Regions from separate parts of the Photobacterium sagamiensis genome, predicted to be linked through region 2. Evidence: predicted binding sites of a transcription regulator. Region 2 holds the regulator's gene; the other holds the start of a gene.
What was found. Region 2 encodes CRP, which controls carbon source genes, mostly activating them, when cyclic AMP is high. Its sites were predicted from a motif close to TGTGANNNNNNTCACA; they were not measured.
Positions count from the first base shown of each region.

Region 1: the regulator CRP is predicted to act here: its motif matches at 3,177-3,192, upstream of cdd (cytidine deaminase).

Region 1 is NZ_JAKJSP010000054.1:13,241-20,574, forward strand. Features, by position in the region: gene sbcB (exodeoxyribonuclease I) at 1-882, shown strand, start outside; gene L4D76_RS22475 (hypothetical protein) at 1,234-1,758, shown strand; gene L4D76_RS22480 (CidA/LrgA family protein) at 1,998-2,375, shown strand; gene L4D76_RS22485 (CidB/LrgB family autolysis modulator) at 2,372-3,055, shown strand; gene cdd (cytidine deaminase) at 3,301-4,188, shown strand; gene L4D76_RS22495 (DMT family transporter) at 4,360-5,247, shown strand; gene L4D76_RS22500 (hypothetical protein) at 5,365-5,769, opposite strand; gene purT (formate-dependent phosphoribosylglycinamide formyltransferase) at 6,061-7,236, shown strand; gene L4D76_RS22510 (thiopurine S-methyltransferase) at 7,287-7,334, opposite strand, start outside.
Region 2 is NZ_JAKJSP010000045.1:42,131-49,464, forward strand. Features, by position in the region: gene astD (succinylglutamate-semialdehyde dehydrogenase) at 1-727, shown strand, start outside; gene L4D76_RS20400 (DUF1338 domain-containing protein) at 782-1,573, shown strand; gene L4D76_RS20405 (hypothetical protein) at 1,628-1,831, opposite strand; gene crp (cAMP-activated global transcriptional regulator CRP) at 2,027-2,659, opposite strand; gene L4D76_RS20415 (OsmC family protein) at 2,932-3,336, shown strand; gene L4D76_RS20420 (phosphoribulokinase) at 3,596-4,465, opposite strand; gene L4D76_RS20425 (YheU family protein) at 4,560-4,775, opposite strand; gene L4D76_RS20430 (hydrolase) at 5,012-5,989, opposite strand; gene L4D76_RS20435 (aminotransferase-like domain-containing protein) at 6,059-7,334, opposite strand, start outside.

The sequences.
Region 1 (7,334 bases), on a different contig from region 2:
ATGGCCGATGTGTATGCGACGATTGAACTGGCAAAAATTTTAAAAACCAAGCAGCCAAAGTTATTTGACTACTTGTTCAGTTTGCGCCACAAACGTCAGCTGCAAGAGTTAATCGACATTGTTAATCTCACCCCGCTAGTACATGTTTCTGGCATGTTTGGGGTTGGCTGTGGCAATACCAGCTGGATTGTTCCGATGGCATGGCACCCTGATAATAAGAATGCCGTGATCACCGTGAACCTTGCGCAGGATCCGACACCATTAATTGAGCTGGATGCAGATACGTTAAGAGAACGGCTCTATACCAAGCGTAGCGAACTAAGCCCAGATGAGCTGCCTGTACCGGTTAAGCTGGTGCATATCAATAAATGTCCGGTTCTTGCTCCGGCTAAAACACTAAAGGCTGAAGATGCCGAACGTCTTGGTATTGATCGCGAGCAGTGCCTGAAGAATTTACAGCTGCTTAAAGAGCACCCTGAAGTTCGGGAAAAACTATTGGCCATATTCAGTGTCGATCGTGAGTTCGCTGCCAATGATAATGTGGATGCCATGTTATACGATGGTTTCTTCTCTCATGCAGATCGTTCTGCGATGGATATTATTCGTGAGACAGCACCAGAGTCACTGAGCAGCTTAGATTTGAAGGTTGATGATAAGCGTATCAAGCCTTTGCTATTTCGTTATCGTGCACGTAATTATCCGATGACGCTCGATTATGCAGAGCAGCAAAAATGGAAACATCACTGCCAGGATTTCTTTGAAGACAACCTGCCAACTTACATGGAAAACTTTGAATCGCTCGCGCTTATACATCAATCTAACGAAAAGAAGATGCAGATCCTCAAAGACTTGTATGACTATGTTAACAATCTAGTGTCTTAATCTGGATATTGGCAAAGCGATTGCTCGCCAATCATAATTCCATTATGACAATGATAAGTAACAGATAATCTAACTGAATGTGTGAAGCCCGTTAGCCCATATCGCTAACGGGCTTTTTTTTAAGGCAATATTCCATAAACGAAATTTGAACTTCCCCGCAATGCCATCAACACTTATATCAGTCTGATCTGTTTTGAGACACTGGTGAATTTCACGCCTCGACGATAATTGAGGCCCTATTGCAACACGTTTTTATTGATGAGCATGCGCCGCGTTAGTTTCTGGTTATGTATGACTGTATAGCTGGTTAATGAAGCGATTCACCATCATGTAGCACGAAGTGACTATGCCATGACGACAAAAGCAATGACCCGTTGTTACCGATTCCAGCATGTCGATTTTGAGCCGGATTTACGTTTATTGGTCTGGCCGGATGAAACTGAGACACAGCTGACGGTTCATGAAACCCAGTTACTGGAGGTATTATGCTACTTCGCTGGTGAAGTGATCAACCTGCAAGCAATCTACGATAAAATGTTCATTCAGCCAGATTTGGATAATGATTTAAACCAGCCCCCGATTGACTTAAACACCATTCTTGTCTCGCTAAGTAGAAAACTTGATCAAAACGGTTCTATGGCGATTCCGATTCAGGTAATACCGAATTACGGATTTCGCGTTCCTTTACCAGAAAAAACGTGTCGTTTGGTACATACTGTTAAAGAAACCGCCCAGCCAGGATCTATTGCTCCCCCAGCAAAACCTGAGCTCTCCGCCACTGAAAATATTGTAAAGAACAGCCTTTTTCACAAAATCTCCGTATTACTGCTAGCGCTGGCTGGTGTGGCATTATTTCTGCTCTCTGAATTTATTTAAGTCACCACACTTCGTCATTCCGTAAAGTGAGGCACGAACTTATACGGAATCTAAGGATCACGCGGTGAGAGCTGGATCCCGGATATTTCGTTCCTCAATTCCGGGATGACGTATTTAGGAGCTTCAACTATTAATAATTTATGTGAAAGAGTACCAATCTATTCTCGCTGAACTCTGCATCTTGAACTGCCTGATTATATCCAGCGTACTAAATGTGGCTTAGATCACAATTATTTTGTATGATGAATCTGTTATTGACCGTATTTGAAGGGCTTATGGGTTATCTGCGTTCTTTCGTTATCATCTTTCTTTGTCTGATGCTGGGCAAAGGCGTTCAAGCATTTACCCACGTTGCCATTCCTGGCAGCATCATTGGGATGCTCATTCTTTTTGTCGTGCTATCGATGGGGCTTATTCCTTCACATTGGGCAAAAGACGGCTGTCACCTTCTCATTCGCCATATGGCTTTATTATTTGTGCCCGTTGGTGTTGGGCTCATGAATTATTTAGATCTGCTAACGGCGAATACCTGGCCGATCCTTCTTAGTACTATCGGAAGCAGCATGGTCGTTTTCCTTGTCATTGGTATTGCAGCACATCATAAGGAAAAAGAATGATCTGGCTTATTACTACATTGGTTGTTTTTTATCTGGCTCGGCTGTTTTCCAAACATTTTCAGCACCCTATTATTAATCCGCTTCTTATCTGTCTTGTTGTCATCATTCCATTATTGATGTGGCTGAATATTCCTTATGAGCGTTACTTCGAGCAAAACAAGTGGTTGAATTATTTATTAGAGCCTGCGGTTGTTGCCCTGGCCTTTCCCCTCTATGAGCAACTCTCTCAAATTCGCCAGAAATGGAAAGTGATCTTCACTGTCTGTTTAACTGGTAGCCTGTTATCAATGATCACGGGTGCCGGTATTGCTTTGTTCATGGGCGCAGATCCCCAGCTGACAGCCAGTATTTTGCCTAAATCAGTGACAACCCCTATTGCAATGGCCGTCGCAGAGCAAGTGGGAGGAGTTCCGGCTATTGCCGCTGTTATGGTGATTATCGCCGGATTATTTGGTGCGGTATTAGGTTATCCGCTATTTCGTTTATTTGGTATTAAAGCCCCCATTGCAAGAGGTTTAACCATGGGTACGGTATCGCATGCATTAGGTACGGCAAAAGCAGCCGAAGAAAACTATCAGGAAGGGGCTTTTAGTTCGTTAGCTTTAGTGATTTGCGGAATTTTGACATCGTTCCTGGCGCCAGTTGTTTACCCGCTGATCCTGGCATTATTTGGCTACTAGGGCCTGTTTATCTTTCAACATTGCTGCCATTGTTAATCATAAAGAGACACCGTTTAACGTGCTTGCAATCGCATACATTACTAAGTCATTGATAAGTAAGCAGCCGAATTGCAAAAGTTTGTGTGACACCACTCTCAGAAATGTATGGCATGAAACAAACATTGCACTTGTGTGACATGGATCACACCTGATTTTGAAATGCTCGCCTACAATGTTTCTCCATCAACGATACGGAGTAACAACACATGCATGCTAAAGTAATGGATGCTTTAGGCTCTTTGCCCACTGATCTTGCTTCAGCGGTAAAACCTATTTTGGTAGAGGCTGACTTTGACGCTACCTTAAGTCCCGAACAGTTCGAAGAATTGCTCAAAAAAACACAAATGACTGACAGTGAACTGCGTGTTGCCCTTCTTCCTGTTGCTGCTGCTTATTCCGTTACACCTATTTCGCATTTCAATGTTGGTGCCATCGTCCGAGGCAATTCCGGTCGCCTGTATTTCGGTGCCAATATGGAGTTTGTCGGTGCATCGCTTTCCCAGACCATTCATGCTGAACAATCTGCAATTAGCCATGCTTGGGTGAAAGGTGAAACAGGTATCTCTGATATTACGATTAACTACAGCCCATGCGGCCACTGCCGTCAGTTCATGAATGAGCTAACGACAGCAAAAGAGTTGGTCGTTCAACTGCCTGAGCGTGATGCAATGACCCTTCAACAATATCTGCCTGAGTCGTTCGGCCCGGCAGATCTCAATATTACTGACGCTCTGCTTGCAGAGGTTGATCACGGGTTAACTACTCAGGAAAGTGATGAACTGGCAACCATTGCCTGCCAGGCTGCGAACCTTGCTCATGCGCCTTATACCCACAACTACAGTGGTGTTGCACTCAAAGCAAAAGACGGCAAAACCTTTACCGGCATGTACGCTGAAAATGCGGCATTCAACCCTAGCCTGCCACCATTGCAAGTTGCCTTGGTGAACATGAACATGGCTGGTTACCCGTTAGCAGAAATTGCGGAAGCGGCATTGGTTGAGAAAGCTGACAGCACTATCAGCCACCTTGCAGATACGCAAGCTACGCTTGAAGCACTGAACCCTGATATCCCGCTGATCTACGTTGCGGCATAATCGTTCAATAAGGCAATTTGTTTTAAACAGTGCCTATAACGATTGAGATAATACCCTTCAATAAAAACCGCCTTCTGGCGGTTTTTCTTTTAGAATCAAAGCCAACCCTAATACCAATTACGATCAGTTCAGAGTATTATCCGTCAATATTATTATTATCAGTCTATTTCCATGTCTCACAAACACAACCCAGTACAAGGTGCAAGCTGGATGCTCACCGCGGGGCTTGCTTTTGCCCTCGTAAATAGCTTAGCGCAATATTTGAGCGTAATACTGCAATTACCGTCGACTACGATCGCCTTCATCCAATACTTTATTGCGTTAATTGCCATGCTTCCCTGGCTGAGATCTTTGGGGCTGCGTCAGGCACTACGTACCAATCATTTAGGGCAACATTGTTTTCGTGTATTCCTCTCTGTCATTGGTATTCAGCTTTGGCTATGGGCACTCGCTTACCCTGTACCTATCTGGCAAGGTATCGCTTTGTTGATGACATCACCGTTGTTTGCCACAATCGGATCGGGTTTATTCCTGAAGGAAAAAGTGGGTACTGCGAGATGGGTAGCAACATTAGCCGGTTTTATCGGTGCGATGGTTATCTTAGAGCCTTGGGCTGATACATTTAACTGGGCATCTCTGTTACCGGTTGGGGCGGCTTTCTTCTGGGCCGGCTATTCACTAATGGTGAAGAAGCTATCAGTCTACGACCCACCGACTACGATGGTGGTTTATCTGCTGTTACTGATCACCCCCTTTAACCTGTTTCTGGCCGCTCCTGAGTTTTCATTTCCTGATCAAGGCCTGACATGGGGATTACTGGCTGCAGCGGGTCTATTAACGGCTCTGGCGCAATGGGCCATCGCGAAAGCGTATGCGGCCGCTGATGCTTCATTCGTTCAGCCTTTTGACCATGCGAAACTGCCACTTAATGTGTTAGCTGGCTGGGTGGTTTTCGGCTGGGCTCCACCAGGTCGCCTATGGCTGGGCGCAGCAATTATTATCGCTTCGGTGGCTTTTATCACCCAGTGGGAAAATCGTAAAAGAAAATCTTATTTATAAATAAGATAGAAACAACAAGGGTTAGCACATGGCTAACCCTTTTTTTGGTGGATCTCGATAATCGCTGCTGTAAATCCAATCGATAATGAAAAGAACAGCATTAAGCGCTTTAATACGTCAGAATCGAACTCGGAAGCCCAGTGCTGCCTCTAAATCCATATCAACATCTTCAACCACATACAATGTTGGTCCGACTTCGCCATAAAATTCAAAACTATTTACCGGCACCTCAAAACCAACGCCAGAACGGATACCCACTTTGTCATTCTTGTTATCAACAAACTGCCCGCCCACGTATGTATAAAAACTGTTTAACTCACCATTGTTAAGCAGTGATCCCAGATTAAAGGTTTTATCAAATGCGACACCAAAATCATCAATGCCTAACGAGAATCGTAGATCGTCTTGTTTATATTGGATCCCTGACATAGGGCTGCCGAAGAAAATACCTATGCTTTGGGTGGCTTGTGCTGAAAATGGAACAACAAGAAATAACGCCAATCCGATTAATAACTTCTTCATCTTAATTCTGCCTTTTGTAGAGATAAGAGGTAATTTAACGATAAAGTTCACTTAACTCGATGCCCTCAGAACATGTCTGACACAACTTTGACAATGAGAACGGCATATCAATACGTTAGCAGCCTTTGGTCAGTATCACCACAGATTCTCTGAAATAGCCATCCACACTCCTTTGCAGACAATAACTAACCGATGAATATTTCAGCGAAAACCATAAAGGCAAACGTTTGCGTTGATAGTAAAATCGGGTATGATCTGCCCCAGTATCAACACATACCGTAAGGAAATTCGATGTTAGGTTCAGCAACTCGTTCTGATGCAACCCGTGTACTGTTACTTGGTTCTGGAGAACTCGGTAAAGAAGTGGCTATTGAATGCCAGCGCTTAGGTATTGAGGTGATTGCGGTTGACCGTTATGACAATGCTCCTGCGATGCAGGTTGCCCATCGTAGCCACGTTATTGATATGCTTGATGGCGAATCCTTAAAAAAAGTGATTGAACAAGAACAGCCGCATTACGTTGTTCCTGAAATTGAAGCCATTGCTACCGATACCCTGGTTGCGCTAGAGGCTAATGGCGTGAATATTGTTCCTACTGCCAATGCCACTCAGCTGACCATGAACCGAGAAGGCATTCGTCGTCTGGCCGCTGAAGAGTTGGGTATTGCGACATCGCCTTACGAGTTTTCTGAGCAATATACTGATTTCGTCGCTGCTGTTGAACGCATTGGTACACCCTGTGTTGTTAAGCCAATTATGAGCTCTTCAGGTAAAGGTCAGAGCGTTATCAAAACGTCGGCTGATATCGAATCTGCCTGGCAGTATGCTCAGGAAGGCGGCCGTGCAGGTGCGGGGCGCGTTATCGTTGAAGGTTTTGTCGAGTTTGATTACGAGATCACCCTACTAACCGTGCGTGCTGTTGACGGTATTCACTTCTGTGCGCCAATCGGTCACCGTCAGGAAGATGGGGACTATCGTGAATCGTGGCAGCCACAGCAGATGTCTGAGGCAGCAATTAAAGCGGCACAAGACGTTGCAGCAAAAGTAGTTAACGCGCTGGGTGGTTATGGCCTGTTTGGTGTTGAACTGTTCATTAAAGGTGACGAAGTCTTATTTAGCGAAGTATCACCTCGCCCGCATGATACCGGTATGGTAACGCTTATTTCGCAGGAACTCTCCGAGTTCGCCCTGCACGTTCGCGCATTCTTAGGACTGCCAATTCACAGTATTACCCAATACGGCCCGTCAGCGTCTGCCGTTATTCTTGCTGAAGGGGTTTCTGAGAATATCCGTTTTGATAACCTGGCAGCGGCTCTGGCCCGTCCGCAAACTCAAGTCCGGTTATTTGCCAAGCCAGAGATTAATGGCCGTCGTCGCCTTGGTGTGGCCCTGACACGCCGTGACAGTACGGAACAGGCTGTCTCTGATGCAATCGCCGCTGCTGCTGCCGTTAAGGTCGTTTTCTAACGCTTGATAGCAAAATGTAAAAAGGAGCCGATATCGGCTCCTTTTTTCGATCACTTCTCGATCAACCAGATCTCTTCAGCAAAGCGGGTTAAGCCGCG
Region 2 (7,334 bases):
GGGTGGCAATAACCCGATGGTGATCTCGAAAGCCTATGGCGAGCTTGATGCGACGGTCTACACTATTATTCAGTCAGCCTTTATCAGTGCAGGCCAGCGCTGTACGTGTGCTCGCCGCCTGTATTTACCGCAGGGGCCGGAAGGTGACGCGATTCTGAACCGTCTGGTTAAAGCGACAGGTCAGCTAAAAATTGATGGGCCATTTGCTGAACCGCAACCGTTTATGGGGCCGCAAATTTCTGAACGCGCGGCTGACGGCATCATTGCCGCGCAAGCAAATCTGGTGAGTTTAGGCGCAGAGCTATTACTTGAAGCGAAACGTGGCCAGGGGGCGGTAGTCACGCCTGCTATTATTGAAGTGAGCCAAGTTGCTGAGCTGCCAGATGAAGAATACTTTGGCCCATTGCTTCAGGTTGTCCGTTATCAGGATCTGCCTCAGGCCGTCGCGATGGCGAATGATACTCGCTATGGTTTGTCAGCTGGCCTGATTTCTACCGATGATGCGGAATGGCAATATTTTATTGATCATATCCGTGCCGGTATTGTGAACCGCAACCGTCAGTTGACTGGAGCCAGCGGTGATGCCCCGTTTGGCGGGCCTGGAGCATCAGGCAACTTACGCCCAAGCGCTTATTATGCCGCAGACTATTGTGCTTACCCTATGGCATCGATGGAAGGTGAACAAACTGAGCTGCCAGCCCAGCTGTCACCTGGGGTGCAGTTGTAAGCACCGGTATACGTCGACTACGGCAATCATTATCAGCAAGGGGAAATATTCATCATGGAAAGAGTGGAGCAATTATTTAATGCCCTGTGGCAAGACTATATACAACGTCTTTGTCCGTCTGCGGCTCAGGTTCATGCACTGTTAACCGAAGATGAACCCTTGCTCAATGATCACATCGCACTGCGTACCTTCAATTTACCGAAAGTGGGGCTGGATAAGCTGGCAGCCCCATTTATTGCAATTGGCTATAAGCCATGTGGTAGGTATCATTTTGAAGCAAAAAAGCTGTATGCAGAGCATTTTGAGCATCCGAACCCGTTAGCACCGAAAGTATTTATCAGTGAACTGATGGTGGGGCAGTGTTCTTCGCTGTTACAGGAAACGGTACGCGAACTGGTTGATCAGGTGCCGGAGCAGGCAATTCATGAACCTGAGTTTGTTTGCTGTGGACGTTTGTGGGATATCGATTCGGCGACGTATGAGATGTTATCGGCAGAAAGCGAGTATGCCGGCTGGGTTGCTGCGCATGGCTTTGGGGCCAATCATTTTACCGTCAGTATTAATCAGCTGGAGCAGTTCACTGAGATCCATGAAGTGAACCATCTGCTGCGTCACAATGGTTTTGCGATTAATGAGTCTGGCGGTGAGGTGAAAGGGAGTCCAGAGGTGATGCTGGAGCAGTCTGCCACTATGGCTGACAAGGTGGCGGTGGGCTTTCTTGATGGTGAGAAAATAATCCCTGGCGGCTTCTACGAGTTTGCTAAGCGCTATCCTCAGACGGATGGTGAACTGTACCGTGGGTTTGTTGAAGCGTCGGCGGATAAGATCTTCGAAAGTACGAGTTAGTAAGAGTAGGAAACAGTGATAAAACAGCGGCCTTGGCCGCTGTTTTCGTTTCAATTATTGGTTTGCTTGGTGGCAATCTAAAGTAGGGCTCCATAGCTCATTACCATGCACGGTGCGTTGACGCTGGCTGAACAGGGTTTGTTGCTCAAGGTAATGACGAGGATCGCTAAAACCAGTCATTTCAATGGTCGCGGGTAAGGCTGCAATGACAGCCGTAGCGGGAACCAGGGTATGTGGAGAAAAGCGTTCGATATCCATATCAAGACCTCTCATAAATATTAGATATGCATAATGTAGCATTGGTATTGCTGTTGGCAAGTGAATAAACAGTGACGGTTACGGCAGAATATACGTTTTGAGATCTTTTTATGCTTTTTGGTGATAGTGATATGTTTCGCAGTTACAAAAAAAGCCGCATTAAGCGGCTTTTTATTAATCGAAGTCGTTGGTCGGTTAGCGAGTACCGTAAACCACGATAGTTTTGCCGTGGGCAGAAATCAGATTCTGCTCTTCCAGCATCTTAAGGATACGACCTACCGTCTCACGCGAACAGCCCACAATCTGACCGATTTCCTGACGGGTGATCTTAATTTGCATACCGTCTGGGTGAGTCATTGCATCAGGTTGTTTTGCAAGGTTTAGCAATGTCTGTGCAATACGGCCTGTTACATCAAGGAATGCAAGATCGCCTACTTTCTGGCTAGTGATTTGCAAACGGTTGGCCATCTGTGCAGAAAGACGCATCAGAATATCAGGGTTGACCTGAATAAGCTGACGGAATTTTTTGAAAGAAATTTCTGCCACTTCACAAGGACTCTTGGCACGTACCCATGCAGTACGTTCCTGCTCTTCTTCAAATAAGCCTAGCTCACCGATGAAGTCACCTTGGTTAAGGTAAGACAGGATCATTTCTTTGCCTTCTTCATCCTTGATCAATACGGCAACAGAACCTTTCACAATGTAGTAGAGAGTTTCTGCTTTCTCTCCCGCATGGATCAAAGTACTCTTTGACGGATATTTGTGAATGTGGCAATGGGAAAGAAACCACTCTAGAGTTGGATCTGTTTGAGGTTTACCTGGAACCATATTACTAACTTCCTCTGCGTTTGTTGCCCAACAACGACATCCATATAATTCAAGGCTGGGCCTAACAATAGAATTGTTCGCTGATTAGGATATTCATTCAGCCGCTAGGCTGCAAGTTCACTTGAATATTTACTTGAGAGTTTATCTTTTTTCCGCGTCTTTTTCTTGATATTGATCTACCTGAAATGGCCATTTGGTACTCATAAGTGTGCACATGATCACACAGTTGTTAGTTAATGCAGAATTACCCTGTTTGAAGTAAGGAGAAAGCAATGCAATCACGAGTGAAATGGGTAGAAGGAATGACCTTTCTGGGACAGTCAGATTCTGGTCACAGTGTCGTCATGGATGGCAATGGGGGCGAAAAAGCACCAAGTCCGATGGAAATGGTATTGATGGCTGCTGGTGGCTGTAGCTCAGTTGATGTTGTCGACGGTTTGCAATCAGCTGGCCAGAACATTGCCGGCTGTGAGGCGCAGATTTCTTCTGTTCGCCGTGAACAGTCACCGCGTATTTTTACCTCGGCTAACCTGCATTTTGTGGTCACAGGCCATGATCTGGATGAGGCTCGGGTTGCCAGTGTTGTTGCAGATTCACTGCAGAAATATTGCTCAGTATGCCTGATGCTGGGCGAAGGGGTCGAAATGACCCATTCGTATGAGATAGTTAAAGCCTAGGTTTCGCGTGACGAGAGCCGGGTATCGAGAAAAGCGGTGCTATGGCCCTGAGGACCTAAGGATAAACAGTTTCGAGTAATTAGGTTCGAGTTTCGAGAAAGAGCCACAGCTTGACCCCCAACTATGGCTCGGAGAGCCTGCTTACAGGACCACAGGACCACAGGACCACAGGACCACCGTAGGTATTAAGACCCTAATATAGTGTCGGGTAACGAGAAGCACGCATCTCGTTACTCGCCACTCACCTCTCGCGTCGGGTTTATCCTATCTTTCCGGTTTCGACTAACTTCTGGATCAGCGGTCGCATGATCAGCTCCATCGCAAAGCTCATTTTTCCGCCCGGTACCACCAGGGTGTTATGGCGAGACATAAACGAGCCCTGGATCATTGATAGCAGATACGGAAAATCGACATTTTTAATTCCGCGGAAGCGGATAACCACAAAGCTTTCATCCAGACTCGGAATGCCTTTGGCACTGAATGGGTTGGATGTATCGACGGTCGGCACCCGTTGGAAGTTGATATGGGTGCGCGAAAATTGCGGCGTAATATAATTGAGGTAATCGTCCATCGAGCGGACGATAGACTCCATGACCGCTTCCCGGGAGTGGCCGCGATCACGCGTGTCGCGGACGATCTTCTGTATCCATTCCAGGTTCACAATCGGCACCATACCAATCAGCAAATCGACGTGTTGTGCGGCATTGATCTCACCATCAACAACACCGCCATGTAACCCTTCGTAAAAGAGCACATCCGTATTTTCAGGTAGTTCCTGCCATGGCGTGAATGAACCCGGCATCTGGTTATAGGGGACCGCTTCGTCAAAAGTATGCAGGTAGCGGCGGAATTGACCACTGCCATCGTCACCATATTGGCGGAAAAAAGTTTCCAGTTGGGCAAAGTCGTTAGCTTGCGGACCAAAATAGCTGACATGGCGGCCTTGCTCTTTGGCTTTACGAATTTCAACATCCATTTCCGGTCGGGTAAAGCGATGGAAGCTATCCCCCTCCAGCCAGGCGGCATTGAAGTTCATCATATTGAACATTTTGCGAAATGCTTCTGAAGTGGTGGAGGTGCCGGCACCAGAAGACCCTGTTACTGCAATAATCGGATGTTTTGCAGACATGACATACCCTGTCGTTAATGTTAACGATGAAAGTTATTAACAGGGTGTTGCGCCAGGGTCAAGGATAAGTTGGTTTTTGATCGGGAGATATCCGTTAATTGAGATCTCTGCGGAGTTTAATATCAACAGATTTATGCAGTTCAGAAAATACGATCACTGCATCACCTGATTCAAGCTGCTTTCGGACATATTGTACCTTGTGTTCCATGTTGAGTTCGGTCTCACCATAGTCAGTACCTTCGCGCAGCACAAAGTGTTCAATCAGATTGTCTAGGGTGTCAGAGTCGATATCTTGCCAGGGAATAATCATAGTTACTGTATCTGTTTTCTAGTGGGGTGCTGATTATATTGTTAATTTCATAGATTGTAGAGCGGTACTATGGCCCTGAGGCCCTATGGATAAACAGTTTCGAGTAACTAGGTTCGAGTTTCGAGAAAGAGCCACAGCTTGACTCCCAACTATGGCTCGGAGAGCCTGCTTGCAGGACCACAGGACCACAGGACCACAGGACCACAGGACCACAGGACCACACTTGTGACTCGAATCTAGTCTCTAGGATCTGGCAACTTCTTAAACCATTCCGGTACCGTCTTTTCCAACCAGAAATCAGGATTGCGCCAGGATCCGGAGACAAATCCGACATGACCGCCATTCGCCGTTAAGTGATAATCAATATTTGCAGGCAATGGTTGCAGGGGAATCACTCGTTGCGTCATGAAAGGGTCGTCTTTCGCATGAATGATCCGCAATGGAATTTTGACCTGATGGAGCTTACTGAGTCCGCTACATTGTTGGTAGTAGTCGGCGGCATCTTTAAAACCATGCAGGGGAGCGGTAACCTGATCGTCAAACTGCCACAATGACTGAATGTGCTGTACTTGCTCTGATGCCACGGGCATTGCATCAGGCAAGGCAGTAATTTTCTTGGCTAAGGTGTTTTTCAGTGAATTAAGCAGGTACTGTTGATAGATCCTGGAAAACCCTTGTTGGATTCGCACTGAGCAAGCTTCTAAATCCAACGGTGGTGAAATCACCTGCGCAGCGGTTAATCCAGACTCATCCCCGGTTTCCGCCAAGTAGTTAACCAGCATGTTACCGCCGAGCGAGACCCCGACAGCATACAAGGGTGCATCGGGAAATTGCTGTTTCAGCCAGTCAATAAAGAATCTGGCATCACTGGTTTCTCCCGAGTGGTAACCGCGGGCCTGACGGTTGATCTCTCCACTGCAACCGCGAAAATGCATCATTACCCCAAGCCAGCCTTGTTCTCTGGCGGCATGGAGCAAGCCATTGGCATAGGGGCTGTTAAAACTGCCTTCTAAGCCGTGGAACAGAATCATTAGCGGTTTATCACGTGGATGCTCAGCGGGAGCTGCTGTCCAGGCCAGATCGAGGAAATCGCCGTCAGGCGTCTCAATGCGCTGAATCACCGGCGTGAACAGAGGCTTGCGGCGGATAAACCGCGGGAGCAGGGTTTGTAAATGGGCGTTGCGCAGCCCGTTCGCTGGCTTAAAAGGCATCATGGTTCCACTCATGTTTGAAGTGATATTTTCAACTTATGCTTGTTACTTTAGTCCGGCACTACACAGGCATTATAGGGGAAAATCATTTATCGGATCTTTCTCTAACAATTCAGCAAGTATTCGCAAGCCTTGTTCCAGTTTATGGTGACTGAACGGGGCGCTGACGGCTAAACGTACTGCCGGAGGTATGGTGCTCCCCGGCGGGGCAAACAATTCGGCGGATTTCACCACGACGCCCAGATCTTCAGCCGCCTTAACAAAGTCGCTCAGTAACCAATAGTCTGGCAGTGTCAGCCAGACATGGAAGCTGTCATTGCGATGTTGAATATTGAAGTTACCCAAATACTGCGATACCAGCTGCTGGCGCTGATAAATATCACCACGGATCTGACTCAGTATTCGGTCAGCATCGCCGTTAGTGATGAGCTCGCAAGCCAGGCCAGTCAATAACGGGCTGATCATCAGGCTATGATTATGCAGGGCAGCATTAAGGCGCTTTTGCAACCTTGTCGGCACCTGGATGTAACCTAACCTAAGCCCCGGAGCCAGACATTTCGACAGACCGCCAATATGGATCACCTGCTCAGGATCCAGGTTCACCATTGGCGTCGGGCGTTGTTCCGGCAGTAAGCCGTTGACATCATCTTCAATAAATAACACCTGATACTGGCGGCAAACTGCCAGCACTTCCTTGCGTCGTTGCTCGCCCATTGTCACCGTGGTCGGGTTCTGCAGGGTGGGGGTGCTGTAGATCATGCGTGGCTGATATTGACGGCAGGCCGCTTCCAGGCTGGCCGGAAGAATCCCTTCCTGATCCATTTCAACAGGTTTGACCGATATTTGCTGCTGACGGGCCAGACTGAGAAAACCGGGATAGGAGACCTGCTCAACCAGTACAGTATCACCGCTGCGACAGAATGCGGACAATACCAATTGCGCAGCATGCTGCCCGCCGGAGGTGAAGTGCATGCGCTGCGGATCGAGAGCCACCCCTTTTTGTTGCAACCAATCACCGACGATTTGGCGGTGTGTCGCTAAGCCTTGGGGATCCTGATACAGCATCATCTGATTCAACTGATCAGGGTGACGGGCAATGTTCTCCATTGCTTGCTTGAGCATGCCAGAACGATCGATTCGAGGGGGAATGTTGTAACCGAAATTGCATTCCTCTTCTTCCTGCTCGGAATAGTTATAGACCCAGCTAGGCTGATCCGCCTGGCAGACATAAGTACCGGCTCCCACTCTGGCTTCAACCTGTCCGCGTCGCTCGGCTTCGGCATAGCCCCGGGTAATGGTGCCGACGGTCACGCCCAATTGGTCGGCGAGTGCTCTGTGGGTAGGCAGT